3 regions of the Kitasatospora sp. NPDC002543 genome follow, and region 1 is predicted to be linked to each of the others. Evidence: riboswitches for the same ligand, from Rfam matches in the RefSeq annotation. Region 1 holds a riboswitch; each other region holds the start of a gene.

Region 1 (10,200 bases):
GCCACCCCGAGCGTCCAGGCGGCGTCCAGCGCGGCGAAGACCGGGCCGACCTCGACCGTCCCGTCCCCGCCCTCGAGCCCGCCGATCCCCTCGCCGCCGGAACGCAGCGACGGCGGCAGCGCCTCGACCATGGTGTCCGTGCCGAGGTGCAGCCAGGGCTCCGGCAGCAGTTCCTGCAGGCATCGGGCGATGCTCGACTTGCCCGAGCTGGAGCCGCCGTTGAGGACGATCACATGCATGCGGGCACCCTAGACCCGCCCGCCTCGGGGTGTCGCGGCGTTATCCCCGCCCGCCGCCCGGCGTGGCGGTGGAGCCCGCCGCGAAGGCGGCCGCCGCGCCGGTGAAGGAGGAGGCCAGTGCCGGCGCGCCCGCCCAGTGCAGGTGCAGGTAGGACGCGTGCACGTTGCCGGCGGCGAAGCCCTCGGTGCGGGGGCCGGTGGGCAGGCGCCAGCCCCAGGCGGGGAGTTCGCCCGCGCCGGGCTCGCAGACCGTGCGGTGGAACTCGTGGCCGCGCAGCCTGGTGCCGGCCGGGGCGAGCGGGGAGTCGTGCAGCGCGACCGCCTCCCGGTAGCCCAGGGTGAGCCGTTCGGTCATCCGGGCGTCGGTGGCCAGCACGCCGCACATCGGCAGACCGTCCAACTCCCGCCCCAGGTAGAGCAGTCCGGCGCACTCGGCGGCGATCGGCCCGCCGACGGCGGCGAACGAGGCGATGGCGGCGCGCAGTGCGGCGTTGCCGCTCAGCTCGCGCACGTAGAGCTCGGGGAACCCGCCGCCGATCACCAGACCGGCCGTCCCCTCGGGCAGCGTGTCGGCGTGCAGCGGGTCGAAGGGGACGACCTCCGCGCCCGCCGCGCCCAGCAGTTCGGCGTTCTCGGCGTACGAGAAGGAGAAGGCCGCGCCACCCGCGACCGCGATCCTCGGCCGGCCGGCCACCGGTGCGACCTCGTCCGCCGGGTTCCACGGTTCGGCGTCCAGTGCGGGCGCGGTCCGGGCGAGTTCGAGCAGGGCGTCGAGGTCGACCGAGGAGGCGACCAGTTCGCCCATGTCGGCGACCGCCTTGAGGGCCTCCGCCGAGCGCTCCACCGCCGGGATCAGCCCGAGGTGGCGGGACGGCGTGGCGACGGCCGCCGAGCGGCGCAGCGCGCCCAGCACCGGCACGCCGGAGCCCTCCTCCAGGGCCTCGCGCAGGAGTTGCTCGTGCCGGTCGGAGGCGACCCGGTTGAGGATCACCCCGGCGAGTCGCACCTCCGGGTCCCAGGAGGCGAAGCCGTGCACCAGCGCGGCCACCGAGCGGGACTGCGAGGAGCCGTCCACCACCAGTACCACCGGTGCCCGCAGCAGCTTGGCCACGTGTGCGGTGGAGGCCAGTTCGCCGCGCCCGGAGGCCCCGTCGAACAGGCCCATGACGCCCTCGACCACCGCGACGTCCGCCCCCGCCGCGCCGTGCAGGAACAGCGGCGCGATCCGCTCCGGCCCGCACAGGAAGGCGTCCAGGTTGCGGCCCGGGCGGCCGGCGGCGAGCGCGTGGTAGCCCGGGTCGATGTAGTCGGGGCCGACCTTGTGCGGGGACACCGCCAGCCCGCGCGCGGCGAGCGCCGCGATCAGGCCGGTGGCGACGGTGGTCTTGCCGGCGCCCGAGGAGGGCGCGGCGACGACCAGGCGGGGGACGGTGCGCGGGGGCGTACTGCCCGGGGGGACGGTGCTCAACGGTCTACCACTCGATCTACCACTCGATGCCGCGCTGGCCCTTGCGGCCGGCGTCCATGGGGTGCTTGACCTTGGTCATCTCGGTGACCAGGTCGGCGAATCCGGTCAGCACCTCGGGTGCGTACCGGCCGGTGATGACGACGTGCTGACTGCCCGGGCGGTCCTTGAGCACGGCCACCACCTCGTCCGGGTCGATCCACCCCCAGTGCATCGGGTAGGTGAACTCGTCCAGCACGTAGAAGCGGTAGGTCTCGGCCGCGAGGTCCCGCTTGACCTGCTCCCAGCCCTCCTTGGCCGCCTCCTCGCTGGACATCTCCTGCTCGGCGGAGCGCTGGATCCAGGACCAGCCGGAGCCCATCTTGTGCCAGTCGACGGTGCCGCCCTCGCCGGAGGCGCCGAGTACGCGCAGGGCGTTCTCCTCGCCGACCTTCCACTTGGCGGACTTCACGAACTGGAACACCCCGACCGACCAGCCCTGGTTCCAGGCCCGCAGCGCCATGCCGAAGGCGGCCGTGGACTTGCCCTTGCCGGGCCCGGTGTGCACGGCGGTGATCGGCTGCGTGCGGCGCTGACGGGTCGTCAGGCCGTCGTCGGGGACGCTCTCGGGGACACCCTTGGGCATGTCGGCTCAGGCCGCCTTTCGCATCGTGGTGGTCGCGCGGTGCGCGGAACGGTTCTCGCGGACGAGCGAGGCCACGCCCTCGGCGCGCAGCTCGTCCAGGCTGACGGCGGTGCCGCCGAGCCGCCCGGCGAGGGTGCGGGCGAGGCCCAGGCGGACCGGGCCGGACTCGCAGTCCAGCACCACGCTCGCGGTGCCCTGCGCCGCGAACAGCCCGGCCGCGCGGTGCGACTGCGCGAGCGCGTCCCGCCCGCCGGTGGCCCGGCCGTCGGTCACCACGACCAGCAGCGGGCGCCGGTTCGGGTCGCGCAGCCGCTCCACCCGCAGCACCTCGTGGGCGCGCAGCAGGCCGGCGGCCAGCGGGGTGCGCCCGCCGGTGGGCAGCGACTCCAGCCGCGCCGCGCCGACCTCGACCGAGGAGGTGGGCGGCAGTGCCAGCTCGGAGCCCGCGCCCCGGAAGGTGATCATGCCGATCTTGTCGCGGCGCTGGTAGGCGTCCATCAGCAGCGAGAGCACCGCGCCCTTGACGGCGGTCATCCGCTGCCGGGCGGCCATCGAACCGGAGGCGTCGACCACGAACAGCACCAGGTTGGACTCCCGTCCCTGGCGCACCTGTTCGCGGAAGTCGTCCTTGTGCACCACCAGTGCCCGCCCGCTGCGCCCGCGCGCCGCCTGGTGCGGCGCGGCGGCCTGGAGGGTCGCGGTGAGGTGCAGCCGGCCGAGCGCGCCCTGCGGGCGGCGGGCGCGGATGGTGTGCCCGCCGGTGGTCTCGGCGGGGGAGCGGCGGCCCTGGGCGCCGTGCCCGGTGCCCTTCACCGTGAACAGCCGGGTCCGGTACGGGTCCCCGGCCGCGACCGGCGCCGACTCCCGCGAGGGGGAGGGGTGTCGGGCCGGTGCGGGCGGCTGCGCGGGCTCCTCGCCGCCCTCGGGGGAGGTGCCCTCGGGGACGGTGCCCTCGGACGGGGACGTCTCGGGAGCGGAGGCCTCGGGGCCGCCGTCGGAGGGCTCGGGCGCGCCGCCGCCGTCGGGGCCGCCCCCGTCCGGCCCGCCGTCCTCCGGTCCGCCGTCGCCGTCCGGGCCGGGCCCGTCGCCCTCGGGCTCCGGGTCCTCCGGCTGCGCGTGCTCCTCCAGCGTCCGGTCCAGCTGCTCCTCGTCCAGCCCCGGGGCGTCGAAGGGGTTGCGGCGGCGCCGGTGCGGCAGTGCCAGCCGGGCGGCCTTGCGGACGTCCTCCTCCAGCACCTCGGTGCGCCCGTCCCAGGCGGCCAGCGCGACGGCGGTGCGGGCCATCACGATGTCCGCGCGCAGCCCGTCCACCTCGAACGCGGCGCACACGGCGGTGATCTGACGCAGCGCCACATCGGTCAGCTCGACCTTGGGCAGCAACTCCCGTGCGGTGGTGATCCGTTCGGCGAGCGCCCGCTCCTCGGCGGCGAACCGGGCGGCGAACGAGGCCGGGTCCACGTCGTACGCGAGCCGGCGGCGGACGACCTCGGCGCGCTCGGCCGGGTCCCGGGTGGCGGCGATCTCGACGGTCAGGCCGAACCGGTCGAGCAGCTGCGGCCGCAGCTCGCCCTCCTCCGGGTTCATGGTGCCGACCAGCAGGAACCGGGCGGCGTGCCGCACCGACACGCCCTCGCGCTCGACGTACGAGCGCCCCATCGCGGCGGCGTCCAGCAGCAGGTCCACCACGTGGTCCTGGAGCAGGTTCACCTCGTCGATGTAGAGCACGCCGCGGTGCGCCCGGGCGAGCAGCCCGGGCTCGTACGCCTTGACGCCCTCGGCCAGCGCCCGCTCCAGGTCGAGCGAGCCGACGATCCGGTCCTCGGCCACGCCGACCGGCAACTCGACCAGCTGGGAGGGCCGTTCGGAGGCGGACGGGGAGACGTGCGGCCCGTCCGGGCACTGCGGGTCGGGCGTGGCCGGGTCGCAGGCGAAGCGGCAGTCGTCCACGGTGGCGATGGACGGCAGCAGGCCGGCCAGCGCGCGCACCATGGTCGACTTCGCGGTGCCCTTCTCGCCGCGCACCAGCACGCCGCCCACGGCCGGGGAGACCGCGTTCAGCAGCAGCCCGAGCCGCAGGTCGGCCATGCCGACGATCGCGGTGAACGGATAGCGGACGTCACTCATGCCGTACCCCACTCCTGTCGTATCCGGCTCAGGCTCATGCGTCACTCCCAGGGGCCCCGGGCGGGAGGAACGGCAGCGATCCGGCCGCCGGCACCCCGCCCTCGATCAGCTTCCACAGCGCGTCGGTGTCCGCGTGCTCCTCGATCAGGTCGCCCAGCCGGTCCAGCCGGGCCTCGCGCGCCGCGGCGAAGGAGGTGTCCGGCGCCGGGACGAACGCCCGGCCGGACGACTCGGCGACCTCGCGCAGGAGTTCACGGCGGAAGCCGTCGTTCTCCAGCGCGCCGTGCCAGGTGGTGCCCCAGACCGCGCCGACCCGGCAGCCGTCCAGGAAGGCCTCCCCGCCCTCGACCGCCACCACCCCGTGGTGGATCTCGTAGCCCTCGACCCGCTGCCCGTACGCCTCGCCGACCGGCCGCGCCAGCACCTTCTCGGCGCCGAACCGCACGCGCGTCGGCAGCAGTGCGAGGCCCTCGACGGCGCCCGCCTTCGACTCGACCTCGTCCACGATCGAGTGCGCCAGCATCTGGTAGCCGCCGCAGACCCCGAGGATCGGCAGTCCGGCCGCCGCCCGCGCCCGCAGGGCCGGCTCCAGGCCGCGCTCGCGCAGCCAGGCGAGGTCGGCGACGGTGGCGCGGGTGCCGGGCAGCACCACCAGGTCGGCGTCGGCCAGTTCCTCCGGCCTGGTCGCCCAGCGGACCAGCACGCCCGGCTCCTGCGCGAGCGCGTCCACGTCGGTGAAGTTGGACAGCCGCGGGAAGCGCACCACCGCCACCCGCAGCACGTCCGCGCCGAGCGGCCCGGGCCCGTCCGCCCGGTCCACCACCGTGGAGAGGTCCAGCGAGTCCTCGGCGTCCAGCCAGAGCCCGGGCAGCATCGGCAGCGTGCCCAGCACCGGACGGCCGGTCAGCTCGTGCAGCATCTCCAGCCCGGGCGCCAGCAGCCGCGCGTCGCCGCGGAACTTGTTGACGAACCAGCCCGCCACGTGCCGCTGGTCCTCCGCCGACAGCAGTGCCAGCGTCCCGTACATCGCCGCGAAGACCCCGCCGCGGTCGATGTCCCCGACCACCACCACCGGCAGGCCGGCGGCCGTGGCCAGGCCCATGTTGGCGATGTCGCGGTCGCGCAGGTTGATCTCGGCGGGCGAGCCCGCGCCCTCGCAGACCACCACGTCGTAGCGGCCGCGCAGGTCGGCGAGGCACTCCAGGGCGCGCTCCAGCAGGAGGGGCTTGCGCTCGCGGTAGTCCAGCGCGCCCACCTCGGCCACCGGCCTGCCGAGCAGCACCACCTGGCTGCGGCCGTCCGCGCCGGGCTTGAGCAGCACCGGGTTCATCGCCGCCTCCGGCTCCACCCGGGCGGCCTGCGCCTGCATCGCCTGGGCGCGGCCGATCTCGGCGCCGTCGGCGGTGACGAAGGAGTTGAGCGACATGTTCTGTGCCTTGAACGGCGCGACCCGCACGCCCTGGCGGGCGAGCCAACGGCAGATCCCGGCCGTCACCACGGTCTTGCCCGCGTCCGAGGTCGTCCCCGCGACCAGCAGCGCGTTCGTCATGCCCGTCCCCTCTTCCTCAGCGGCATCCTCAGCAGGACGTGCCCCGCGACCGTCGTACCCAGCGCGAGTGCGCCCACCCGCCGGGAGAGCGCGCAGGCCCGCTCGATGTCGTCCACCGTCACCGGCCGCAGCTCCTCGCCCAGTACGGGCCGGTGCTCCACCCGCTCGCCGTAGCGCAGCGTTCCGCCCAGCCGCACGCCCACCGCACCGGCGAACGCGGCCTCGGCCTGGCCCGCGTTCGGGCTCGGGTGGGCGGAGCCGTCGCGCCGCCAGACCCGCCAGGCCGTTCGGGGCTCGGGTGCGGCGGCCACCGTCAGCAGCGCCGTCAGCCGGGCGCCCGGCCAGCCCGCCACGTCGTCCAGCCGGGCCGAGGCCCAGCCGAACCGGGCGTAGCGGGGCGAGCGGTGGCCCACCATGGCGTCCAGGGTGTTCACGGCGCGGAAGGCCAGCAGGCCGGGGGTGCCGGCCAGGGCGCCCCAGGCCAGCGCGTTCACCACGGCGTCGGCGGTGTTCTCGGCCACCGACTCGACGACGGCCCGGGCGATCTGCTGCCCGTCCAGCGCGCTCGGGTCCCGTCCGCACAGGTGCGGCAGCCGCTCCCGGGCGGCCGTGAGGTCGCCGTCGGCCAGCGAGCGGCCGATGGTGCGCGCCTCCCGGGTCAGCGAGGTGCCGCCGAGCACCGTCCAGGCCGCGGCCGCCGCCAGCGCCGCCCGGCCCAGCGGGCGCCGGCCCACCGTGCGGTCCAGGGCGAGCGCGCCCGCCGCGACCGCGCCCACGCACAGCGCCGTGTACCCGGCCCCGGCGCCGCGTCCGTCGCGCCACAGCCGCCGCTCCAGCCGGGTCGCCGCGCTGCCGAAGAGGGCCACCGGGTGGCCCCGACGGGGGTCGCCGAAGCGGGCGTCGGCGGCGTAGCCCGCGACGGCGCCGAGCGCGAACGCGGCGGCGCGGGTCAGCGGACGCGGAGCGGGGGAGGGGGTGCGCGCGGTCATCGGCCGCACGGCGCGTGGCGGCGGGGAGGGCGGCACGGCGGAAGGCAGCTCGGAGTCCGGCGTGGCGGGGCAGCCTGCATCGCGTGCGTGTCCTCACTCAGGGTCCGCGCCCTGGATCGACGTGACGGCGGCGAGAGTCTCCTGGCTTCCGGGTCGAACGCACCCACGGAGCCTTCCAGCGGCCGTGGACGGCCCGCCGTGGCGATGTTCCGAGCGTGCTCCCCGGTGACAGTGGCGGGACCGCGCCGGACTTCCACCGGCTTCCTCTCCATGCCTCCGTTTGGCCCCAGGATCCCATCACGGGCCCGAACCGGGAGTCAACCGAGGTCACGGAGGGGTTGGTCACACGGCGGGCCGCACGGCGGGCCGCACGGCGGGTCACGCGGCGGGCCGCCCGGAAGGCCGCACGCCGGGCGTGCGCCGGCCGCTCCTGGCGCCTCCTCAGCACCGCCCGGCCGCCGCCCGGGTGACCCGGACGGCCCAGCCCGGTGGCCCGGGCGGCGGCGCACCGGTGAACTTGTGCACGAACACCGTCCGGTCCGTGAGCAACAGAGCGGGGAGCGAAATGCGTTGGGGAACCGCCGCCGTCGTGGCGGCCGCCGCGGTCGGGGCCGCCGTGCTGGTGATCGGCCGTCGGGCCTCCGAGCGGATGGTCCGTCCGGTGACCGCCGTCCAGGAGTCTGGGCCGGTCGTGGTCCGCGGCCTCGCCCCCGGCCGGGTCACCTTCACCCGCAGCCCGGCGAGCCTGCGTCCCGGCCGCTGGGCGGTCGAGTGGGCGGACGGCGGGCACGCGGTCGTGGAGGAGGTCCTGCACGGCGACGAGCGCGGCGTCACCCGCCGGCTGGTCCGCGCCGACCGGGGCACCCTCGCCGCCGGCACCGAGGTGCGCTTCACCCCCAGGGTCCTGCTCGGCGACCCGATGGAGGCGCTCGGCCTCGCCTTCGCCGACACCACCGCGGACGGTGAGCTCGGCGCCCTGCCCGCCTGGCGGCTCGACGGCAATCGCGGCACCTGGGTGGTCCTGGTGCACGGTCCGGGGGCCGACCGCCAGCAGGCCCTCCCGGTGCTCCCCGTCCTCGGCCGGCTCGGCCTGCCGGCCCTCGCCGTCACCTACCGCGGCGACCGGGGCGCCCCCGCCTCCCCGGACGGGCTCAGCCACTTCGGCGAGACCGAGTGGCGCGACGTCGAGTCGGCCGTGCGGCTGGCGCTCGACAGCGGGGCGGGCAAGGTGATCCTCTACGGCTGGTCCGTCGGCGCGACGACGGTCCTCCAGACCGTGGCCCGTTCCGCGTGGGCGCACGCCGTCGGCGGCCTGGTCCTCGACTCGCCGGTGCTCGACCTCCCGACCTCGGCCCGCCGGGACGCCGCCCGGGCCGGCTTCCGGGGCACGGCCGCCGAACTGGGCGCCCTCGCCGCCGAGGGCCGCACCGGTGTCGACCTCGCCGACTTCGGCCGGATCGCCGACGGCACGGACCTGCGGGTGCCGACCCTCCTCCTGCACAGCCCCGACGACCCGATCGCGCCCTTCGGCACCGCCGAGAAGCTGGCCGCCGCCCGCCGCGACGTGGTGAGCCTCCGGCCCTTCCCCGGTGCCGACCACGCCGCCCTCTGGAACTCGTCGCCCGACCACTACACCGAGCTCCTCCGCCGCTGGCTCACGCCCCTGCTCTGAGCACCCGGCCGTCCCGCGCCCCGCCCCGGGCGTCCCGCGCCCCGCCCCGGGCGTCCCGCGCCCCGCCCCGGGCGTCCCGCGCCCCGCCCCGGCTGTCCCGCGCCCCGCCCCGGACGTCCGGCCCCCGCTCCGCGCCCCGGGTGCCCCGTGCGGGGCGCCCGTTTCCCGCGGGTCTCGTTCCGGACGCCTCGCCCCCCTCCTCGCGCGCCGATTTCGGCCGGGCTTCGCCGGTCTTTTCCGGGCGGGCCTCCCCCCGCCCGTAAATGAACGTTTCTCCATTTCGCCGGAGATGCACGAGAAGTCGGCCGGTCCGACTTCTCGTGCGGCGTGATCCCGCCATCCGGTTCGCCATCCGTCCGGAATCGGGCTGGACAGTCCCGCCCGGCGTCCGTGGGCCGGAACGCCCCCGCGAAAACCCGCCCCGTTGTCAGGGGCGAAAATTGGACCGGCCCCTCACCCCCCACCTGCACGCACAGTGACCGGCCGAGCATTCCCGGCAACCGGGGCGCATCGGGTGGCATGGGCAGGTCACACATTTTTGGCCAGGCGGTTTGCCGCTGTTGCCCGATCTTGCGGAGGTGCCGCCCCCGGTCGCCCGGTCGTACGGACAACCGGATGTGACAGAAGGCCGGTACAAGGGGAAGACTGCTCGACGTGACGTCTCGGAATCCGCGCGACCGTGATGCCCCGCTCCCGCCGACGATCGGTACCGGTGCGACGGTGACCCGTCTCCCCGGAACGGCCCAACGGCCTGCCGGTGGCAGGCCGGGCGGGGCGGGTGTCCCCCGTAACGGAGTACCCCGGCGACGAGGACCCGCTCCGGCTCCCGGGCGGGGCCGGGTTCCCGTGCCGGAGGGCTTCCCGGCACCCTCCGAGCTCGCCCCGCTGGCCCGCCGGATGCTGGTGGACGCCGTCCGGGTGGCCCGCTGGTCCGGTGAGCTGGCCGAGGTCGACAAGCGCGGCGAACTGCTCCCGGACGACGCCCGTGCGGCGGGCCGGGCGCTGGCCATGACGGTCGGCGCCGCGGCCAAGGCCTGGGGGCAGGCGCTGCTGGTGGGCCTGGTGGAGGCCCGGGACGGCGGAGCCGGCCCCGGCTGGCGCCTGCACGCCTGGGAGCACGACGACGAGGCCGTGGTGCGCGGCTGGTCGGCGCTGTTCGACGCCTGGACCCTGCTCGCCCCGGTGCCGCCCGCCGCGCTGCGCGGCGTGTTCGCCGTCCTGGCCGGTCAGGCCGTGGACCAGGCCCCGCAGCTGCTCTCCTTCCTGCACCTGGTGGACGGCCCGGTCGCCGAGAGCGAGCTGCTGGAGCTGCTGCGCCGCGGCCTGGACGAGCGCCGGGTCGGCGCCGGCCTCGGCGGGCCGGGCCTGTCGCCGGTGCCGCACGCGGCCTCGGCGGTCTCCGCCGTCCGCGGCACCTGCCGCGCGCCGCAGATCGACACCCCGCCCGCGCCCTCGGACGTGGCGGCCGTCCTGGACTGGATGCTGGACGGCCTGGCGGCCGTCGGCGCGCTGGTGCGCAGGAACGATGCCGCGGAGC
Region 2 (10,200 bases), on a different contig from region 1:
GTGGTGGTCGCGAGCCGGCGGCGGCTGCCCGCGCTGCGGACGGACGGCGCCGAGGTGCGCCGGCTAGGGCCGCTGAGCGCGACGGCCGGGGCCGAACTGGTGCGCGGCTGGGTGGGCTCCGGGCGGGGCACGGACGGGGAGCTGGCGGAACTGGTCGAACTGTGCGGCGGGCTGCCGCTCGCACTGAACGCGGTCGGGAGCCAGCTGCTGGACCGGGACAACCTGCCGGTCGGCCGGGTGGTGGCCGAACTCCACGACCGGGAGGGTGGGTTGGCGATGCTGGAGGACGAGGACAACAACGACCTCGGCGCGACCTACGACCTGGTCTACGAGCGGCTGTCGGCGCAGGGCCGGGAGCTCTACCGGCTGATCGGGGTGCACCCCGGCCCCTTCGTGTCCGCCGGACTGGCGCGCGCGGTCGGTGTCGAGCGGGCCGAGCGGGCGGTCGGGGAACTGCGCGACGTCCACGTGCTGGACGAGGTGCTGGACGGCGACGAGGGGGAGGACCGCTACCGCGCCCACGACGTGGTGCGGCTGCACGCCTACGGCCGGGCCCGGGAGCTGCCCGACCGCGCGGCGCTGCTCGCCGGAGTCGTGGCGTACTACCGGGGCCGGGCGTCGCTCGCGGACCGGACGATGGCCCAAAAGCGCCTGCGCCTGCAGGACCCGAGCGGCGGCGAACTGCCCGGCTTCCCCTCCGAGACCGCGGCCCTGGAGTGGCTGTACGCCGAACGGGCCAACTTCCGCGCGGTGGTGGAGGAGGCGGCCAGGCAGGGGTGGCACGGCGAGGTGTGGCGGCTCTGCGAGTCGCTCTGGCTGCTGTACCACGACCGGAAGCTCTACCAGGACTGGATCGCCACCCACCGGCTCGGCATCGAGTCGGCGCAGTGGGACAACCGGCCGGACGCCGTGGTCCGGATGCGCAACCAGCTCGCCCGCGCCCATCTCGACCGCAAGGAATTCCCGCTCGCCGCCGAGCAGTTGGCGCTGGCCACCGAGCAGGTGCCGCTGGTGGCCGACCGTCAGGTGGTCGGGGTGCTCTACGAGACCGACGGCCTGTTCTGCCTGGCCGACGGACGTCCGGCGGACGCGGTGGAGCGGTTCACCCTGGCCCTGGCGGAGAACCGCGGGGACGAGCACGGCGAGATCGTCCAGAGCTACCACCTCGCGCAGGCGCTGATCGCCGACGGCCGCGCGGAGCAGGCGCTGACCCTGTTGGCCGGGGCCACCGCCCTGGCCGAGGACACCGGGGACAACGACATGCTGATGAAGCTGCCGCTGGTCCGGGCCCGGGCACACCGGGCGCTCGGACAGCTGGACCTCGCCGTCGCCCAGGCCGAGGACTGCGCCCGGCGGGCCGAGGAGCGCAGCCAGTACGCGAAGGAGGCGCAGGCGCACACCCTGCTCGTCGCCCTCGCCGAGGAGTCGGCGAACGAGGAGCTGGCGGAGCGCAGCCGCGAACGGCTGCGGCAGCTGGCCGAGTAGGGCCCGGCGCCGGGGCTGCGGCGCGCCCGGGGACGAGCGGCAGGGCGGGCCCTACGGTCCGGTGCGGAAGGACACCCGGGTGCGGTGCTCGCCGGTGCGGACGGTGAGTCCGTGCGCGGGCAGGCCGGCCTGGTCGCCGCCGTCGGCGAGCCAGCAGGCCACGGCGGAGCCGAGCAGCAGCGGGTCGACGGCGAGGTCGGAGTCTCCCCAGCCCGGTTCGGCGCGGGCCTCCAGGAGCAGACCGGTGCGCAGCCGGAGCAGGTGGCGGGCCGGGCCGAGGGCGGCCACCGCGACGGTCAGGCCGGGGAGTTCGGCGGCGCGGTCGGCGAGCCAGCGGGCGGCGGGGAGTTCGGCGTGGGCCTCGGTGCGGGCCAGGACCTCGGCGGTGTAGCGCAGGGCGTCGCCCGGGTGGTCGTCGGTGAGGGCGTGGAAGCCGCGCGGGGTGTGGTCCTTCGGGTCGAAGGGGTAGCGCCGCAGGCTGACTTCGGTGCCCTCGCTCCTGCCCTCGACGTCGTACGCGGTGGGCCGCTCGGTGGCCGGGGGGTGCGGAACGGGCCTGGGGTAGGGCGGCAGGGCCGGCTCGTCCCCGGGTTCGTCCAGTCCGTCGAGGAAGGAGTAGAGCAGCGGGCGCAGCAGCCGGGCGGACTCGCCGCGGTGCGCGAGTGACCGGTCGGTGATGGAGCTGAGGTCGGCGGGCTCCTCGGCCAGGGCCCGTTCGACCTGGGCGGCGAGGTCGCCGTCCGGGTCGAGGGCGGGCGCGGCCTGGCCGAAGGCGTAGCTGGGGGAGCGCGGGTCGAGTTCGGCGGCGCCGGTGGCGACGAGCAGGGTGCGCCGGTTCAGGGCGGCGCCGTAGAAGGTGACGGAGCCGTGGTCGCCGATCACGCAGTCGGCGGCGACGAGTGCGGCCTGCCAGCCCTGGTGGGGCGGGATCAGGCGCAGGCCCATCCGGCAGGCGGCGTCGAGCAGCGCCTCGGGGTCGTGGCGGCTCCACACGTTGGGGTGCAGGACGACGGCCACCGTGTACTCGTCGGCGGGGAGTTGGCGGACCAGCCGCTGGGGCAGGTCGGGGCGGCGGCCGAAGGAGGAGTGCGCGCTCCAGGTGGAGCTGAGGACGACGAGCCGTCGGCTGCCGGTGGCGCCGAGCGCGGCCCGGTAGCCGTCGCGGGAGCGTCGGCTGCCGAGCATCCGGTCGAAGCACGGGTCGCCGACGACCCGGGCGACGTCCAGGGCCTCGGGGCAGGAGATCCGCAGGCGGTCCAGCTGTTCGGGGTGGGAGAGGCCGAGGACGTCCACGAACACCCTTCCGCGGTGGGTGAGTTCGTTGCGGGACAGGCCGGCGGCGCTGACCGTGTCGCCGGTGGACTCGGTGACCAGTCGGTTGTAGCCGGCGCCGTGCGGGAGGACGACGAGGCGGGCGTCCAGGCGGTGCATGGAGGAGTGGACGGCGCAGGAGACGGCCAGGTCGAAGCGGAGGCGGACGGCCTCCTCCCAGTCCAGCACGGTGAAGCCGGGCAGGCCGTGCAGGTACTCGTCCAGGGCGCGGTCGGCGAAGGCGGAACCGGGGTTGACGGTGAAGTACCGCTCGACGCCCTCCGGGTTCAGCAGGCTGAGGACGTCCAGGACCCGGGTCGCCGAGGTGAGGGTGCGGGCGACCGCCAGCACGCGGGCCTTGACCGGTTCGGTGTTCCAGCGGTCGGCGGGCCAGGCGTGGGGGTGGGACGGCACATCATGATCGTACTGGCCGGGGCGGCGTCCGGCGCGTCCTTCCGGGGAAGGACGCGCTCCGGGGAGGGCCGAGCCGGGGTCAGCCCGTGGCCGCGCCGGGCTCGTGGTGCTCGGCGGCGGCGCACTCGTCGAGGATGGGGCGCATGGACTCGTCCACGAGCCGGTAGCGCACCACTCGTCCGTCCCGGTCGCCGGTGACCACGCCGGCCGTGCGGAGCAGCCGCAGGGCCTGGGAGACGGCGGGGTCGCGCATGCCGGTGGCCACCGCGAGGTCGGTGACGGCGAGGGGGCCGGCCCGGTGGAGGGCGAGCAGCAGGGCGAGCCGTCCGGGGTCGGCGAGCAGCGAGAAGCGCTCCGCCCAGGACCGGACGTGTGCCGGGTCGCCGATCGCGGCGATGGCTTCGCAGACCCGGTGCCCGTCGATGGTGCGGTGGCCCGCGCGGTCGGCCGGTACGAGATGCATGCGGACATTCTCGCAGGCGGCGGCCTGTGATCCTGGACACCTGCGCAGGTGCGCAACCTTGCACGGGTCGGGGCGTGGCCCTACGGTGTTCCCCGCCGTGGTGCTCGGGAAGACCGGTGACGGACCCTCAGGGGTCCCAGCCCGGAGCGGCCCTCGCCACTGTGATCGGGTCGTTCCTCCGCATGCGGAGGAGCGTCGTCCGTCCCCACGAAGCCACTGGGCGCCCCACGCCCGGGAAGGCGGGTACGGGTGTCCCGTAAGCCAGGAGACCGGCCACGGCATCTCACGAGGTTTTCCACGAGGTGCTGGAGCGTGATCCGCAGATGACCCTGCCCGAAACCGTTGCCGACGGGCCGAACACGGCCCCTTCCGCACTGCCCGCCTTCAAGTGGCGGCGCGAGGACACCGTCCGTACGGCGGGGCTGATGGCGGTGATCGTGGCCATGCACGTGGTGGCCTTCGGCACGCTGATCTTCCTGGTCGCGCCCGAGAGGTACGCGGTCGGTACCCAGGTCTTCGGGGTGGGCCTGGGCATCACCGCGTACACCCTCGGCATGCGGCACGCCTTCGACGCCGACCACATCGCGGTGATCGACAACACCACCCGCAAGCTGATGGCGGACGGCAAGCGGCCGGTCTCGGTGGGCTTCTGGTTCGCCCTCGGGCACTCCTCGATGGTGGTGCTGATGGCCGCCCTGGTGGCGGGCGGCGCGCAGCTGGCGAACACCCTGATGGACGACGAGTCGCCCACCCACAAGTGGCTCGGCGTGGTCGGTACGACGGCTTCCGGTGCCTTCCTCTACCTGATCGGCGCGCTGAACCTGGCGGCGCTGCTCGGCATCCTCAAGGTGTTCCGCTCGATGCGGGCCGGGAAGTTCGACGAGAAGGAGCTGGAGGCGCACCTCGACTCGCGCGGCTTCATGGCCCGGGTGCTGAACCGGGCGACCCGCTCGATCACCCGGCCGGGGCAGATGTTCCCGGTGGGCATGGTGCTGGGCCTGGGCTTCGACACCGCGACCGAGGTCACCCTGATGGTGATGGCCGGCTCGGGTGCGGCCTCCGGGCTGCCCTGGTACGCGATCGTCTGTCTGCCGCTGCTGTTCGCGGCCGGGATGAGCCTGTTCGACACCCTGGACGGGACGTTCATGAACTTCGCGTACCAGTGGGCCTTCGCCAACCCGGTGCGGAAGGTGTACTACAACCTGACCATCACGGGTCTGTCGATCGCGGTGGCCTTCATCATCGGCACCATCGAGCTGGTCGGGGTGCTGCACGAGAAGCTCGACCTGACCGACCCGGTCACCGGGTTCATCGCGGACATCTCGCTGGACAACGTCGGCTACGCCATCGCCGGGCTGTTCGTGGTCGTCTGGGTGATCGCCATCGGCTACTGGAAGCTCGCCCGGGTCGAGAAGCGCTGGACGCCCGGGAACCCGTGACCCGGGCGGCCGCCGGCGGGCCCGACCGGCCCGGTGCCGCCGCCGCGCCGCAGGCACGCCGAGACGGCGCCTCCCCGGACGGGGGGAGGCGCCGTCGGCGTTCTCCGGGGTCAGTGCCGGTCGCCGTAGCGGCGGCGGAACTGCTCGACCCGGCCGGCGGTGTCCAGCACCCGGGACTGGCCGGTGTAGAAGGGGTGGCTCGCCGAGGAGATCTCGACGTCGATCACCGGGTAGGTGTTGCCGTCCTCCCACTCGACGGTGCGGTCGCCGGTGGCGGTCGACCGGGTGAGGAAGGCGAGGCCGCCGACCTTGTCGCGGAAGACGACCGGGCGGTACCTGGGGTGGATTCCGGACTTCATGAGGGGCTCCTCTCGGGTCGGGCTTCGGTGGTCGGACCGGTCGGGCCGGTCGGGGGTCAGCGCTCCTCGCGGAAGTCGACGTGCCGGCCCGCGGCCGGGTCGTACTTGCGCAGGACCATCCGGTCCGGGTCGTTGCGGCGGTTCTTGCGGGTCACGTACGTGTAGCCGGTGCCGGCGGTGGAGCGGAGCTTGATCACCGGGCGCAGTTCGCTGCGGGCCATCGGGTGTCCTCCTGGGCGCTGGGGTGTCGGTTCCCGGGTCTCGGGCCGGGTGCTGGGAACCGTACACCGAAATGGATGTCATTTTCATCTGGTGTAACGTGAGCCCGGTCCCGCCCATTCCCGGACGCCAGGGAGCACCCATGTCCGCCCACTGCCAACTCACCGGGCGCCGTCCCGGCTTCGGCAACGCGATCTCGCACTCGCACCGCCGTACGCCCCGCCGCTTCGACCCCAACATCCAGCGCAGGCGCTACTGGCTGCCCGGCGAGGGCCGGTACGTCCGGCTGACGCTGAGCGCCAAGGGCATCCGCACCGTGGACGCGATCGGCATCGAGGCCGCCGTCGCCCGCATCCGCGCCCGGGGGGAGAGGGTCTGATGGCCAAGCGGAGCAAGATCGCCAAGAACGAGCGGCGGCGCGCGACCGTCGCCCGCCACGCGGAGCGCCGCGCCGAGCTCAAGCGCGTCATCGCCCACCCCGGCACCGGCCCCGCCGAGCGCGCCGCCGCCCAGGCCGAACTCGCCCGCCAGCCGCGCGACGCCAGCGCCACCCGCGTCCGCAACCGGGACGCCCTGGACGGCCGGCCGCGCGGCTACCTGAGGGCCTTCGGCCTCTCCCGGGTCAACCTGCGCGTCCACGCCCACGCCGGACACCTGCCGGGCGTCCGCAAGGCGAGCTGGTGAGCGCCGTGGACGGCACCAGGCTGCCGGTGGTCGTCGTCGCCGGCCTGCACGCGGAGCCGCGCCGCGCCGCCGTCGAGGAGCTGGCGGCGGCCGCGGTGGACGCCGTGGTCCTGCACCACGACCTGCGGGACGCCGCCCTCGGCACCGTCCGCCGCGAACTGCGCGACGCGACCGGGGCCTTCGCCGCCGCCGAGGTGCCGCTGGTGAACGACTGCCCGTGCTGCGCCCTGCGCGAGGACCTGCTGCCGCGGTTGCTGGAGATCGCCGACGGCGGCCGGCACGGACTGGCGATCGTCGAACTGTGGGGCGGCAGCGACCCGCACCCGGCGGTCGAGGTGATCGACGGGGGAGAGGTGGACGGGCGGCCGCTCGCCGACGCCGTCGAACTGGCGGGCGTGGTCACCGCCGTCGACCCGGACCGGTTGATCGGCGAACTCTCCGTCCCCGACGACCTGGCGGAGCACGGCGAGCAGACCGCGGCGCGCGACGACCGGACCCGCGCCGAGGCGCTCGCCCACCAGATCGAGTACGCCGGCACGCTCGCCGTGCCGCGCGCCGCCGCGCACGCTCCGGGGCTCGCCCTCCTGCGCCAGCTGCACGCCACCGCCCGGACCGTCCGGCTCGGCACCGGAGCGCTCACCCGGGCCGCGCTCGGCGGCTTCGACGTGGCCGCCGCCCGCGACCGGGTCAACCCCGCGCTCGCCCTGCTGCCGCAGGAGCGGGACGAGGCGGGCGTCACCACCCTGCTGTGGGAGCGCCGCCGCCCGCTCCACCCCGAGCGGCTGCACCGGGCGCTGGAACTGCTCGTCCCGGCGGCCCAGCGCAGCCGCGGCCGGTTCTGGCTCGCCAACCGGCCGGACCTCCTGCTGGCCTGGGACGCCGCCGGGGCCAACCTCGCGGTCGAGGAGTGCGGGCCCTGGCTGACCTCCCTGCCCGACGCGGCCTGGGAGCTCTACCCGCCCGCCCGCCGGGCCGCCGCCGCCCTCGACTGGCACCCGCTGCACGGCGACCGGGTGCAGCAGCTCAGCTTCACCGCCGAGGGACTGGACGTCGACGGCCTCACCGAACTGCTCGACTCCTGCCTGCTCACCGACGCCGAACTCGCCGCCGGCGAACCCGGCTGGAAGGCCCTGCCGGACGCCTTCCACGACCTGCTCGACCCCGTCCACCGAGAAGCCGGCCCACCCCGCGCGGGCGACCCGCCCCGCCGCGGTCCCGGCCCGACCACCACCACCCGATGAGGAGCCCACGATGGCCGTACCCAAGCGCAGGACCTCCCGCAGCAACACCCGGCACCGCCGCGCCCAGTGGCGGGCCACGCCCCCCAAGCTGGTCCCGATCACGCTGAACGGCCGGGAGATGCTCGTCCCGCAGAGCCTCGTCCCGGCCTACCGGCGGGGCCTGCTCGACCCGGACGAGCGGTGAGGGAGCCGCCGAGGGGCCCCGGCCCCTCGGCGGCCGCCTCGGCGGGGAGCGGGCGGCACGGCGTGGGACGCGGGGCGACGGCGCGGTCGCACGGGGGGCGCGCAGGAGGCACCGGGGGTTCTGTCGGGGGTGCTCGGCGGGCGCTTCGGGCCGGGGGTTCGTAGGCTCGACGCATGGCGGATGCGTACGCGGGGCGGCGGGAGCGGGTGAGGGAGCACTGCAGCGCGGCCGGGGCCGATGCGGCGCTGATCACCGGCGCGGCGAACGTGCGGTACCTGACGGGCTGCGCGCCCTGCGGGGCGAGCCTGCTGCTGACCAGGGAGCGGGCGCTGCTCGCGCTGCCGGACGACCTGCCGCCGGACGACTCCGGGGAGCACCTGATCGCCCCGGACATCGCCCGGCTGCCGGTGGCGTCCGGTTCGGACACCGCGCTGGCCGCCGCGACGGTCGCGGCCGCGTCCGGGGTGTCGGACCTGGCGGTGGAGGAGCACGACCTGACCGTCAGCCGGCACCGGGCGGTGGGGGCCCTGGCCGAGGGCGCCCGGCTGGTGGACCTCGGCCGGACGGTCGAGCGGCTGCGGGTGGTCAAGGACGAGCACGAGATCGCCGACCTGCGGATCGCCGCCGAGATCGCCGACCAGGCGCTCGGCGAGCTGCTGGAGTCGATCCTGGTCGGCCGCACCGAGCGGCACCTGGCGATGGAGCTGGAGCGCCGGATGATCGACCACGGCGCCGACCGGGCCGCCTTCCCGGTGTCGGTCGGCACCGGCAGCCACTCCGGCCAGGCCGCCCACCAGCCGACCGACCGCCGGGTGGAGGAGGGCGACTTCCTGACCGTGGTGATGGGCGCCCAGTACCGCGGCTACGGCGTCTCCACCGCCCGCACCTTCGTGATCGGCGCCGCCCCGGCGCCCTGGCAGGTGGAGCTGCACCGGCTGGTCTTCCGGGCCCAGCGGGCCGGCCGGGAGGCGCTCGGACCGGGGGTGGAGCAGTGCGTGCCCGACCGGGCCGCCCGGCAGGTCCTGGAGGCGGCCGGCCACACCGAGGCCTCCCCGCACCCGGTGGGCCACGGCATCGGGCTGGAGATCCGGGAGGCGCCGCGCCTTGGTCCGGCGGACATGGGTAAACTGGACAGCCGCGTGCCGGTCACCGTCGGCCCAGGGGTCCACCTCCCGGGCAAGGGCGGGGTCCGGATCGAGGACACGCTCGTCGTGCGCCCCCTTGAGGAGGGCGGGCCCGAGCTGCTCACCATCACCACCAAGGAGCTCCTCGCCCTGTGACCGCGGCCCCCGGCCGTGGGCGGCAGGACGCACCCCTTGGTTCCTTGACAGCTATATCCAGGAGTAAGTGCGCCCGTGGCTTCCACGAACGATCTCAAGAACGGCATGGTCCTCAAGCTCGATGGCGGCAAGCTCTGGTCCGTCGTCGAGTTCCAGCACGTCAAGCCCGGCAAGGGCCCGGCCTTCGTGCGTACCAAGCTCAAGGAGGTCCTGACGGGCAAGGTCGTCGACAAGACCTTCAACGCCGGCACCAAGGTCGAGACCGCCAACGTCGACAAGCGCGGCATGCAGTTCTCGTACAAGGACGGCGAGAACTTCGTGTTCATGGACATGGACACCTACGACCAGCTGACGGTCGAGCCGGCCGTCGTCGGCGACGCCGCCAAGTACCTGCTGGAGGGCTTCGAGGCCCTGGTCGCCACCAACGAGGGCGCCGTCCTCTACATCGAGCTCCCGGCCGCCGTCGAGCTGACCATCGCCCACACCGAGCCGGGCGTCCAGGGCGACCGCTCGACCGGTGGCTCCAAGCCGGCCACCCTGGAGACCGGCGCCGAGATCGCCGTCCCGCTCTTCGTCGTCACCGGCGAGAAGGTCAAGGTCGACACCCGCGACGGCAGCTACCTCGGCCGGGTGAAGTAAGTCCGTGTCGGCCGCACGCAGCAAGGCCCGTACCCGGGCCTTCCAGATCCTCTTCGAGGCCGACCACCGCGGGGTCGACCCGCAGCAGGTCCTCGCCGACTGGGTGGCCCGCGCCCGTGAGGCCAAGCCCGACGAGGGCACCCCGCAGGTCGGTGAGTACACCATGGAGCTCATCGAGGGTTACGTCCAGCACGCCCGTCGCATCGACGACCTGATCGAGCAGTACGCCGTGGGCTGGACCCTCGACCGGATGCCGATCGTGGACCGCAACGTCCTGCGGCTCGGTGCGTACGAGCTGATCTGGGAGGACGGCGTCCCGGACGCCGTCGTCCTGGACGAGTCCGTCGAGATCGCCAAGGAGTTCTCCACGGACGACTCCCCGGCCTTCGTCAACGGCATGCTCGCCCGCTTCCTGGAGCTGAAGCCGGGCATCCGCCGGTAACGGCGACCTCGTGAACGGCCGTCGGAACCCGAACAGGGTT
Region 3 (10,200 bases), on a different contig from region 1:
GTCGGGCCGTGCCGCTCAGGAGGGGACGGCGCAGGTGGCGGTGGACGGTGCCTGGTCCTCCTCCTCGCCGGGCCGCATCACCTGCACGTTCTCCAGCAGCGCCTCGACCAGCTCGTCCAGGTCGAGGCGCCGCTCCACGGCCCGCAGCCGACCGATCCGCGCCCCGGTGGTGACCTCCGGCGGGGCGAGCAGGCTGCAGCAGTCCTCGTCCGGCAGGACGGAGATCCCGGCCGTGCCGAGCGCCCTCGCCTGGTCGATGATCTCCTGCTTCTCCCAGCCGACCAGCGGGCGCAGCACCGGCAGGGTGGCCGCCTGGTCCACCGCGACCATGTTGGCCAGGGTCTGGCTCGCCACCTGCCCCAGGCTGTCGCCGGTCACCAGCGCCTGCGCGCCGGTGGCCTCGGCCAGCGCCGAGGCGGTGCGGACCATGAGGCGGCGCTGGGCGACCACCTGCAGCCGTCCGGCACCCGCGACGGCCAGCTGCTTCTGGGCCTTGCCGAGGGCGATGACGTGCAGGGCGCCGGGCGGCTGGTAGCGGTTGAGCTCGCGGGCCAGCGCGTAGGCCTTGTAGACCGACGCGGGGTTGGTGTACGGCGCGCCGCTGAAGTGCACGAAGTCGCAGGCCAGGCCGCGCCGCATGGCCCGGTGCGCGGCCACCGGCGAGTCGTACCCGCCGGAGAGCAGCACCAGGGCGCGGCCGCTGGAGCCCACCGGCAGCCCGCTCAGCCCGGGGTGGCGCTCGGCGGACAGGAAGGTCTCGCGGCGGTCGATCTCGACGGACAGGGTGACGTCGGGCGCGGTCAAGTCCACCCGCAGGCCCGGCACCCGCGGCTGGAGCAGCGCCCCGAGCTCCCGCTCCAGCTGGGAGGAGGTCAGCGGGAAGGCCTTGTCGCGCCGCTTGGCGCGCACCGCGAAGCCGGTGGCGGCCCGGCCGGCGCACGCGGCGCGCAGCACCTCCAGCCCGTTCGCCTCGATCGACTCCATCGTGCTGGGCACGCGCAGCGCCGGCTCCACGGAGCTGAAGCCGATCACGGTGCGTGCCCTGGCCACCAGGGTCTCGACCGGCACCTGCCCGCCGAGCACGGTGAGGCTGTGCGGCGTGCGGATCCAGGTCGAGCCGCCCACTCCGCGCAGCGCCGCCCGCAGGTTGTCCTCCAGGCGCTGCACGAACGCGCGCCGGTTGCGGCCCTTGAGGGCGACCTCGCCGTGCTTGAGCAGCACGCAGGGGCCGTAGGGTTCGGTGCCGCCGCGCTGGGCGGGCAGGCGGGTGTCGTCGGTCGGGTGGTCCATCCAGAAGTCCCAGCGTCGTCGTTCGGTGTCGTCGTTCGGTGTCGTCGGCCCCTCCATCGTGCCGGACGGGCCGGAGCGGGCGTCCGGGCGGTCCGGAGCGGGCGCGCGGAGCGGTCCGGAGGGGGCGCGCGGGGCCCGTGCTGGGGCCGGTTCACGCCCGCGCCCCCGCCGTCAGCGCGTCCTCCGTCAACGCGCCTGCCGGCGGCACGCCCGGCGCCGTCGGCCCGGGCAGGGCCCGGCCCGCGTGCCGCAGCGCGGCCTCGACCCGGACGGCGTCGGCCGTGTCGCGGACCTCGTGCACCCGTACCGCCCACGCCCCCTGGGCGGCGGCCAGCACGCCGGCCGCCGCGGTGGCCGCGTCCCGTTCCCGGGCCGGGCGGGCCTCGCCGGTGTCCGGGTCGGCCAGCAGCTCGCCCAGGAACCGCTTGCGCGAGGCCGCCACCAGCACCGGGCGCCCGAGCGCGCTCCACGCGCCCAGCGAGGCCAGCAGCGCCCAGTCGTCCCGCCGGCTCTTGGCGAAGCCGAGCCCCGGGTCGACGATGACCTGGGACGGGTCGACCCCGGCCGACACGACCGCGTCCATCTGCCGGGCGACCTCGCCGATCACCTCGGCCACCACGTCGGTGTAGTCGGCCAGCGCGTCCATGCCCGCGGACTGCCCGCGCCAGTGCATGACGACGAAGGGCACCCCGGTCCCGGCCACGGCGCGGGCCATGTCCGGATCGGCCAGGCCCCCGCTGACGTCGTTGACGATCCGCGCGCCGGCCTCCACCGCCGCGTCGGCGACCCGGGCGCGCATGGTGTCGATGCTGACCAGGACGCCCTTGTCGGCGAGCGCGCGCACCACCGGGAGCACCCGGCGCAGTTCCTCCTCCTCGGAGACCCGGGTCGCGCCGGGCCGGGTCGACTCCCCGCCCACGTCCACGATGTCGGCGCCCTGGTCCACCAGCAGCAGGCCCCGGTCCACCGCCCGTCCCGGGTCCAGCCAGCGCCCGCCGTCCGAGAACGAGTCGGGTGTCACGTTCACGATTCCCATCACCGCGCACCGGTCCCACCCGGGAAGTCCCGGCAATGCCTGCGAAGGTCTTTTCATGCCCCCATTGTGCCGTCCCGCCCCAGGCCCCCCGCCAGGCACCCCCGGTGGAGAATTCCGTATCACGGAGTGGACACTCCGGGATTGGTCCGCACCAATCCGGATAACCTCCTGCCATGACACTCGGAATCCCCACCACGCGCACGGACCGGGCGGCCTCCATCCGCGAACTCCTCGCGACCGGCAGGCGTTCCTACTCGTTCGAATTCATGCCGCCCAGGAGCGCCGAAGCGGAAGCCGGCCTGTGGAACGCGATCCGGCGCCTGGAGGCCCTCTCCCCCACCTTCGTCTCGGTGACGTACGGCGCCGGCGGGTCGACCCGGGAGCGGACGGTGAACGTCACCGGGCGCATCGCGCAGGAGACCACCCTGACCCCGGCCGCCCACCTGACCGCCGTCGGCCACAGCGTCGCCGAGCTGCGGAACATCCTCGGCCACTACGCCGACCAGGGCGTCCGCAACATCCTGGCGCTGCGCGGCGACCCCCCGGGCGACCCGCTGGGCCCCTGGGTCCGCCACCCGGACGGGGTGGAGTACGCGGCCGACCTGGTGCGGCTGATCAAGGAGTCCGGGGAGTTCTGCGTCGGCGTGGCCGCGTTCCCGGAAATGCACCCGCGCTCCCCCGACTGGGATTCCGAGATCGGCCATTTCATCGCCAAGTGCCGGGCGGGCGCCGACTACGCGATCACCCAGATGTTCTTCGAGACCGACAGCTACCTCCGTTTCCGGGACCGACTGGAATCCGCCGGCTGCGCCGTTCCGATCATTCCGGAGATCATGCCGGTGACCACGATCCGGTCACTCCGGCGGATTCCCACGCTGACCACCGCGGCCATTCCCTCGGAATTCTCCGAGCGCATGCTGGAACACCGGGACGACCCCGGGGCGGTCCGGGCGATCGGAATCGAGTACGCCACCGCGATGTGCCGGCGACTGCTGTCCGAAGGGGTCCCCGGTCTGCATTTCATGACCATGAACTTCTCCACGGTCACGACGGAGATCTACCAGAACCTCGGCCTGCCCGAGTCCGGCTGAGCCATCCGACGGGAGCGGGCGCGGCGGCCTCGCCGCGCCCGCTCCGACTCCCGGAATCCGGCCTCCGTCAGCCGGCCAGTTCCGCGCGCAGCACCCGGGCCGCGCCGACCAGGCTCTCCAGCGAGGCCCGGGTCTCCGTCCAGCCGCGGGTCTTCAGCCCGCAGTCCGGGTTGACCCACAGCCGCTCCGCCGGGATCGCCGCCAGACCCGCGCGCAGCAGGGAGACGGCCTCCTCGGTGCTGGGGACGCGCGGCGAGTGGATGTCCCAGACGCCCGGGCCGACCTCGCGCGGGTAGCCCGCCTCGGCCAGCTCGCCGGCCACCTCCATGTGCGAGCGGGTCGCCTCCAGGGAGATGACGTCCGCGTCGAGGTCGTCGATCGCGGTCATGATCGCACCGAACTCGGCGTAGCACATGTGGGTGTGGATCTGGGTGTCGGTCCGCACCCCGGAGGTGGCCAGCCGGAAGGCCTCGGTGGCCCAGTCCAGGTACGCCGGGCGGGCGGCGGCCCGCAGCGGGAGGGTCTCGCGCAGGGCCGGCTCGTCCACCTGGACCACGGCCGCGCCGGCCGCCTCCAGGTCGGTGACCTCGTCGCGCAGGGCGAGGGCCACCTGCCGGGCGGTGTCGGCCGGCGGCTGGTCGTCGCGGACGAAGGACCAGGCGAGCATGGTGACCGGACCGGTCAGCATGCCCTTGACCGGGCGGTCGGTCAGGTGCTGCGCGTAGACGAACCACTCGGTGGTCATCGGATGCGGGCGGGAGATGTCGCCGGCCAGCACCGGCGGGCGCACGTACCGGGTGCCGTACGACTGCACCCAGCCGTGCCGGGTGGCCAGGTAGCCGGTGAGCTGCTCGGCGAAGTACTGGACCATGTCGTTGCGCTCGGGCTCGCCGTGTACCAGGACGTCCAGGCCGGCCTTCTCCTGGTACGCGATGACTTCGCGGACCTCGCTCTCCATCCGCTCCCGGTAGGCCGCGGCGTCGATCCGTCCGGCCGTCAGGTCGGCGCGGGCGGTGCGCAGTTCGGTGGTCTGCGGGAAGGAGCCGATGGTGGTGGTCGGCAGCAGCGGCAGGCCGAGCCGGGCGCGCTGGGCCTCGGCCCGCTGCGGGTAGGCCTGGGCGCGTCGGGTGTCCTCGGCGGTGACGGCGGCCGCCCGGGCGCGCACCGCCGGGTCGTGGGTGATCGGGGAGTTGGCGCGGGAGGCGAGGTCGGCGCGGTTGGCGGCGAGCTCGGCGGTGATCGCGCCGGTGCCCTCGCGCAGGCCGCGGGCGAGCAGCGCCGCCTCGCCGGCCTTCTGCCGGGCGAAGGCGAGCCAGCGGGCGATCTGCGGGTCCAGCTCCCGTTCGGCGGCGGCGTCGATCGGGACGTGCAGCAGGGAGCAGGACGGCGCGACGTCGACGGTGTCGGCGAGGCCCAGCAGGGTCGCCAGCGTGGACAGCGACTTCTCCAGGTCGTTGATCCAGATGTTGCGCCCGTCGATCACCCCGGCGACCAGCCGCTTGCCGGGCAGCCCGCCGACGGCGGCCAGGTCCTCCAGGTTGGCGGCGGCCGGGCCGGTGAAGTCCAGCGCCAAGCCCTCCACCGGGGCCTTGGCCAGCACCGACAGTGCCTCGCCGAGCCGGTCGAAGTAGCTCGCGACCAGCAGCTTGGGCCGCTCGGTGAGGGCGCCGAGCTCACGGTAGGCGCGCGCGGCGGTGTTCAGCTCGGCCGGGGTGCGGTCCTGGACCAGCGCGGGCTCGTCCAGCTGCACCCACTCGGCCCCCTCGGCCCTGAGCGCCGCGAGCAGCTCGGCGTAGACCGGCAGCAACCGGTCCAGCAGGGTGATCGGCTGGAAGTCCTCCGCCACCCCGGGGGCAGGCTTGGCCAGCAGCAGGTAGGTCACCGGGCCGACCAGCACCGGACGGGCGGCGTGGCCGAGCGCGACGGCCTCCGCGAACTCGCCGACCGCCTTGGCCGGGTTCGCGGCGAACACCGTGTCCGGGCCCAACTCCGGCACCAGGTAGTGGTAGTTGGTGTCGAACCACTTGGTCATCTCGAGCGGTGCGACGTCCTGGTTGCCGCGCGCCATCGCGAAGTACCCGTCCAGCGGGTCGGCGTCGACCGCCTCCCGGTGGCGCGGCGGGATCGCACCGACCGCCACGCTGGTGTCCAGCACGTGGTCGTAGAACGAGAAGTCACCGGTCGGGACCTCCCCGACCCCCGCCCCGGCGAGCTGGGCCCAGTTGGTCCGGCGCAGGTCGGCCGCGGTCGACAGCAGCGCCTCGGCCGTGACCGTGCCCTTCCAGTAGCCCTCGATCGCCTTTTTCAGTTCACGGTTACGGCCCTGCCGGGGGTAGCCGTACGCGGTGGCCACGGACGCCGCGGCTGCGGACTTCGCTGTCAAGGGACTCTCCTTCGCGAGCCTGAATCCTCAAGTGCACCGGTGGCGGCACGAGGACGCGAAGGGAGGACGAACCGGACGGACACCCGTGCCCGTGCACGGCTCCGCCTGGTATGGTCGCCGACCCGCCCACGAGGTCACCGGATGGCCGCACGCGAACGGTCGCGCGCGGGCAGTGGCAGGTCTTCGGACTCGCGGGCGCGCCCACCCGGTCGAAACCGGGGCGGACACCTACTGGCCGTCGCTTCCCAGACCCGTCCCGGGTCCAGTGCGTATGACGGCGGTCGTTCCCACTCACCGCTGCGGGGCAGTCCCGGATTCCCACCGGGTTCCCTCTTGCGACACCCCGCCTGGCGGGCGGGGCGAACCAGCTGCGTGGCCAGCTTAGGGGCAGAACGCCGCCGCGGAGGCGGAAATCTCGAAAGCCTTCTGCATCGTGAGACGAAGCGCCCCGGACGGCCACCCCGAACGGCTACTCGACCGGCTCGCGCTCCGGCCCGGTGCGGCCGGTCCGCCGCTCCCGCGCCGCACCGTCGCGCCGCTCCTCGGAGGAGCCCTCCACGACCAGCTCCGGGACGCGGTGCGGCCGCCCGTCCGCGTCGATCGCGACGAAGACCAGCTGCGCCGTCGCCACCCTGGTGACGGGCCCGGTGAGGTTCCACCGCTCCGAGGTCACCACGACGGCCACGTCCATCGAGGTCCGCCCGACGTGCTCCACCCGGGCCCGGACGGTGAGGAGGTCCCCGGCCCGGACGGGGGCGAGGAAGGACATCTCCTCGACCGAGACGGTGACCGCGGGGACTCCGGCGTGCCGGCCCGCGGCGGCGGCCGCCGCGTCGTCGATCAGCTTCATCATCACGCCGCCGTGCACCGAACCGTAGAGGTTGGTGTCGTGGTCGCTCATGATGTGGGCGAGGGTCACCGCGGAGTCGGCCGGGGTGCGGGAGAGGACGGACGGACTGGTCACAGCGACGGCCCGCCCGTCATGGCGCCGCGGGAGTCGTGGTCGGCGTTCCGCTGCACGGAACCCTCCTTCGTGGGTCGCGCGCCCCGTGCCGGGCACGCGAAGGAGCGGGCGGCCGTGCGCATACGGCCCACCCGCACCAGCGGCCCGCCCTCGGGGTCGTGGTGGGACCGCGGGCCACCACGGCACGCGGGCAGCGGCAGGTCTTCGGACTCGTGGGCGCGCCCTCCCGGCCTGACCGGGACGGACACCTACCGGCCGTAGCCTCCCGGGCCCGTGTCCGGGCCCGCCGCACAGGACGGCGGTCGCCCCCGCTCACCGCTGCGGGGCAGTCCCGGATTCCCACCGGGTTCCCTCTTGCGACACCCCGCCCGGCGGGCGGGGCGAACCAGCTGCCCCGCCAGCTTACGTCCATCCGCGCAGCTCACGGCCACCGCCCACCTCCTCGGTCGGTCCACGCACGACCGCCGGGGCCGTACGCCGGGGCGGACGGCAGAATGTCCCCCATGCGGCACATCTTCGTCATCGGCATCGGCGCGGGCGACCCCGACCACCTGACCCTGCAAGCGGTCAAGGCGATCGGTCGCACCGACGTCTTCTTCATCCTCGACAAGAGCGAGGAGCGGCAGGACCTGATCAGGCTCCGCCGCCGGATGCTGGCCGAGCACGGCCTGCCCGGGCACCGGGTGGTCGAGGTGCCCGACGCGGAACGGGACCGCACCACCCCCGCGTACACCGCCGCCGTGGACGACTGGCGCGTGCGCCGCGCCGATCTGGTCGAGCGGCTGCTCGCCGAGCACCTCGGCCCGGAGGAGAGCGGCGCCTTCCTGGTCTGGGGCGACCCCGCGCTCTACGACAGCGTCATCGCCGTGGTCGAGGACGTGTCCACCCGTGGCGGGGTGCCGTTCGAGTTCGAGGTGCTCCCGGGCATCAGCAGCGTCTCCGCACTCGCCGCCCGGCACCGCACCACGCTGACCAGGGTCGGCCGCCCGGTGCAGATCACCACCGGTCGCCGCCTGGCCGAGGGCTTCCCCGCGGGGGTGGACGACGTGGTGGTGATGCTCGACGGCCGGGCCGCCTTCACCGAGATCGACCCCCGGGGGCTGGAGATCCACTACGGCGCCTACCTCGGCACCCCCGACGAGGTGCTCGTCTCCGGGCCGCTCGCCGAGGCGGCCCCGCGGATCCGCGAGCTGCGCGAGCGGTCCCGCGAGCGCAAGGGCTGGATCATGGACACCTACCTGCTCCGGCGCTCGGACGGCTGACCCTCGGCAGCGTGACGCGGTGCGCCGCCCCGGGGGGGGGGCGGGGCGGCGCGGCGCGTCAGCGGTCGGTGAACTCCGGCGGGCGCTTCTCGGCGAAGGCCGCCATGCCCTCTCACCGTGACCTCGGCTGGGGCCTCAGCCCAGGAGCTTCGCCAGTACCCGGTCGAGCGCGTGGATGTCCTCCGGCGGCAGCGCGAGCAGCGCGTCCGGCGGGGTGGTGAGGATCCCGGTGGCGAGCGCCGCCTTCGCCTCGCCCTCCTCGGTGAGGTGGACCAGCTTGGAGCGCCGGTCGGCCGGGTTGGTGATGCGTTCGGCGAGGCCGCGCCGCACCAGGTCGTCCACGATGACGGTGGTGTACGGCGGGTCGGCGGTCAGCCGCTCGGCCAGCTCCCGCAGGGTGATCGGGCCGGCGGCGAGCCGGCGCAGCGCCCTGACGCGGCTGAAGCTCATGCCGAGGGCGTCGGCGACGATCCTGCGGCGGTCGTGGCGCTCCAGCACGAGCGCGTACATCCCCTGCCAGACCCGGGCCGCCGCCCCGGCGTCGGCCTCGCTCACCTCCGGGTGCCCGCCGGTGTCAAGGCGCTCCATCAGGTGCCCACCGTCTCCTTCGTCCGCTCGGTCTCCTCGACCGCCTCCTCGGCGGCGAGCCGCTGTGCCGTGCGCTCGGCCGTCGCCCGGGCCCAGCGGCCGGAAGTGAGCGTACCGGCGATCAGTACGGCGGCCCCGCAGCCGACGATGATCCACCACGCCGTCCGCGCCGCCCCGGTGAAGGCCACCGGGTCCGTGAGGACGGTCCCGGCCATCAGGGCGCCGGTCACCGCGACACCCAGGGACTGGCCGACCTGCCGGCTGGTGGAGGCCACGGCCGCCGCCACCCCGGCCTGCGCGCGGGGCATCCCGGAGACGGCGGTGTTGGTGATGGGCGCGTTGACCAGGCCGAAGCCGGTGCCGAAGAGCAGGAAGGCGAGGACCAGCAGACCGGTCGGCAGGTGCTCGGAGTAGCCGACCGCCTGGAGCAGGGCGCTCGCGGTCAGCGCGGCCCCCGCCAGCAGCAGCGGTGTGCGCGGCCCCCGGGTGGCCACCATCCGGCCGGACAGCGGCGCGGCGAGCAGCGACATGACCGCCATCGGCAGCATGAACAGCCCGGCGTGCAGCGGGTCGAGTCCGCGGACCTCCTGGAGGTACAGGGAGCCGAGGAACAGGAAGCCGCCGAGGCCGGCGAAGGCGGCGACCGCGATCACGGTGGCGCCGGAGAACGGCGCGGAGCGGAAGAACCGCAGGTCGATCAGCGGATCGGCGCGCCGGGGTTCGTACCACAGCAGGCCCAGCAGCGCTCCCAGCGCGGCCGCCGCGCAGCCGAGCACCACGGGCGAGGTCCAGCCGCGCTCCGGCGACTCGATGATCGCGTAGGTGAGGGCGGCGAGCAGCACGACGACCAGCAACTGGCCGACCGGGTCCACCCGGCGGGTGCGGGCCGCCCTCGACTCCGGCACGTAGCGGGTGGTGAGGAAGAGCGCGGCCAGGCCGATCGGGACGTTGATCCAGAAGATCGCCCGCCACCCGGCCGACTCCACCAGCGCCCCGCCGATGATCGGCCCGGCGGCCATGCTGATGCCCACGACGCCGCTCCAGACGCCGATCGCGCGGGCGCGCTGCCGGGAGTCGGTGAAGGTGTTGCTGATGATCGACATGGCGACGGGGTTGAGCATCGATCCGCCGACCGCCTGGAGCATCCGCGCGGCGATCAGCCAGCCGAGCCCGGGAGCCAGGCTGCACAGCAGGGAGGCCCCGGTGAACACCACCAGGCCGATCCGGAACACCCGGCGGCGGCCGATCCGGTCGGCGGTCGATCCGGCGAGCATCAGCAGGCTGGCCAGGACCAGGGTGTAGGCGTCGATCGTCCACTGCAGTCCGGACACCGAGGTGTCCAGGTCGCGACGGATGGCGGGCAGGGCCACGTTCAGGATGGTGTTGTCGAGGCTGACGATCAGCAGGCTCATGCAGCAGATGGCGAGCACGAGCCAGGGCCGCGGTCGAGCGGCATCGGGCATGACGAACGCTCCAGATTTACTTGTGTTGTTGTAATGATTGTGAGCATATAACTAATCCGGGAGGCGACTCCACCCCGGCCCCGACCCCGCCCTCCCCGGCCACCCCGACCGCCCCCGACCTCG

What was found. A riboswitch is a leader RNA that binds a small molecule or an ion and turns the genes downstream of it on or off. The one in region 1 is predicted to bind cobalamin.
Region 2: it holds a riboswitch for cobalamin, as region 1 does, so the genes downstream of both, ACWD4P_RS20070 (Nickel transporter NicT) here and ACWD4P_RS29700 (cobalamin biosynthesis protein) in region 1, are expected to answer to the same signal.
Region 3: it holds a riboswitch for cobalamin, as region 1 does, so the genes downstream of both, metE (5-methyltetrahydropteroyltriglutamate--homocysteine S-methyltransferase) here and ACWD4P_RS29700 (cobalamin biosynthesis protein) in region 1, are expected to answer to the same signal.

The regions. Positions count from the first base shown of each region.
Region 1 covers NZ_JBSFWR010000092.1:22,938-33,137, forward strand. Annotated here, with positions in the region: gene cpt (chloramphenicol phosphotransferase CPT) at 1-233, opposite strand, end outside; gene ACWD4P_RS29680 (cobyrinate a,c-diamide synthase) at 280-1,707, opposite strand; gene cobO (cob(I)yrinic acid a,c-diamide adenosyltransferase) at 1,724-2,329, opposite strand; gene ACWD4P_RS29690 (putative cobaltochelatase) at 2,336-4,453, opposite strand; gene ACWD4P_RS29695 (cobyric acid synthase) at 4,488-6,002, opposite strand; gene ACWD4P_RS29700 (cobalamin biosynthesis protein) at 5,999-6,991, opposite strand; cobalamin riboswitch at 7,126-7,258, opposite strand; gene ACWD4P_RS29705 (alpha/beta hydrolase family protein) at 7,557-8,663, shown strand; gene ACWD4P_RS29710 (hypothetical protein) at 9,510-10,200, shown strand, end outside.
Region 2 covers NZ_JBSFWR010000044.1:40,349-50,548, reverse strand. Annotated here, with positions in the region: gene ACWD4P_RS20085 (AAA family ATPase) at 1-1,485, shown strand, start outside; gene ACWD4P_RS20080 (hypothetical protein) at 1,537-3,210, opposite strand; gene ACWD4P_RS20075 (ArsR/SmtB family transcription factor) at 3,290-3,673, opposite strand; cobalamin riboswitch at 3,755-3,965, shown strand; gene ACWD4P_RS20070 (Nickel transporter NicT) at 3,997-5,112, shown strand; gene ACWD4P_RS20065 (type B 50S ribosomal protein L31) at 5,223-5,471, opposite strand; gene rpmG (50S ribosomal protein L33) at 5,528-5,692, opposite strand; gene rpmB (50S ribosomal protein L28) at 5,833-6,069, shown strand; gene rpsN (30S ribosomal protein S14) at 6,069-6,374, shown strand; gene ACWD4P_RS20045 (CobW family GTP-binding protein) at 6,380-7,615, shown strand; gene rpmF (50S ribosomal protein L32) at 7,626-7,799, shown strand; gene ACWD4P_RS20035 (M24 family metallopeptidase) at 7,973-9,079, shown strand; gene efp (elongation factor P) at 9,155-9,718, shown strand; gene nusB (transcription antitermination factor NusB) at 9,723-10,160, shown strand.
Region 3 covers NZ_JBSFWR010000115.1:97-10,296, reverse strand. Annotated here, with positions in the region: gene thiI (tRNA uracil 4-sulfurtransferase ThiI) at 16-1,290, opposite strand; gene folP (dihydropteroate synthase) at 1,442-2,383, opposite strand; gene metF (methylenetetrahydrofolate reductase [NAD(P)H]) at 2,500-3,417, shown strand; gene metE (5-methyltetrahydropteroyltriglutamate--homocysteine S-methyltransferase) at 3,485-5,800, opposite strand; cobalamin riboswitch at 5,974-6,167, opposite strand; gene ACWD4P_RS32670 (acyl-CoA thioesterase) at 6,270-6,764, opposite strand; cobalamin riboswitch at 6,960-7,128, opposite strand; gene cobF (precorrin-6A synthase (deacetylating)) at 7,268-8,026, shown strand; gene ACWD4P_RS32660 (MarR family winged helix-turn-helix transcriptional regulator) at 8,162-8,614, opposite strand; gene ACWD4P_RS32655 (MFS transporter) at 8,614-10,077, opposite strand.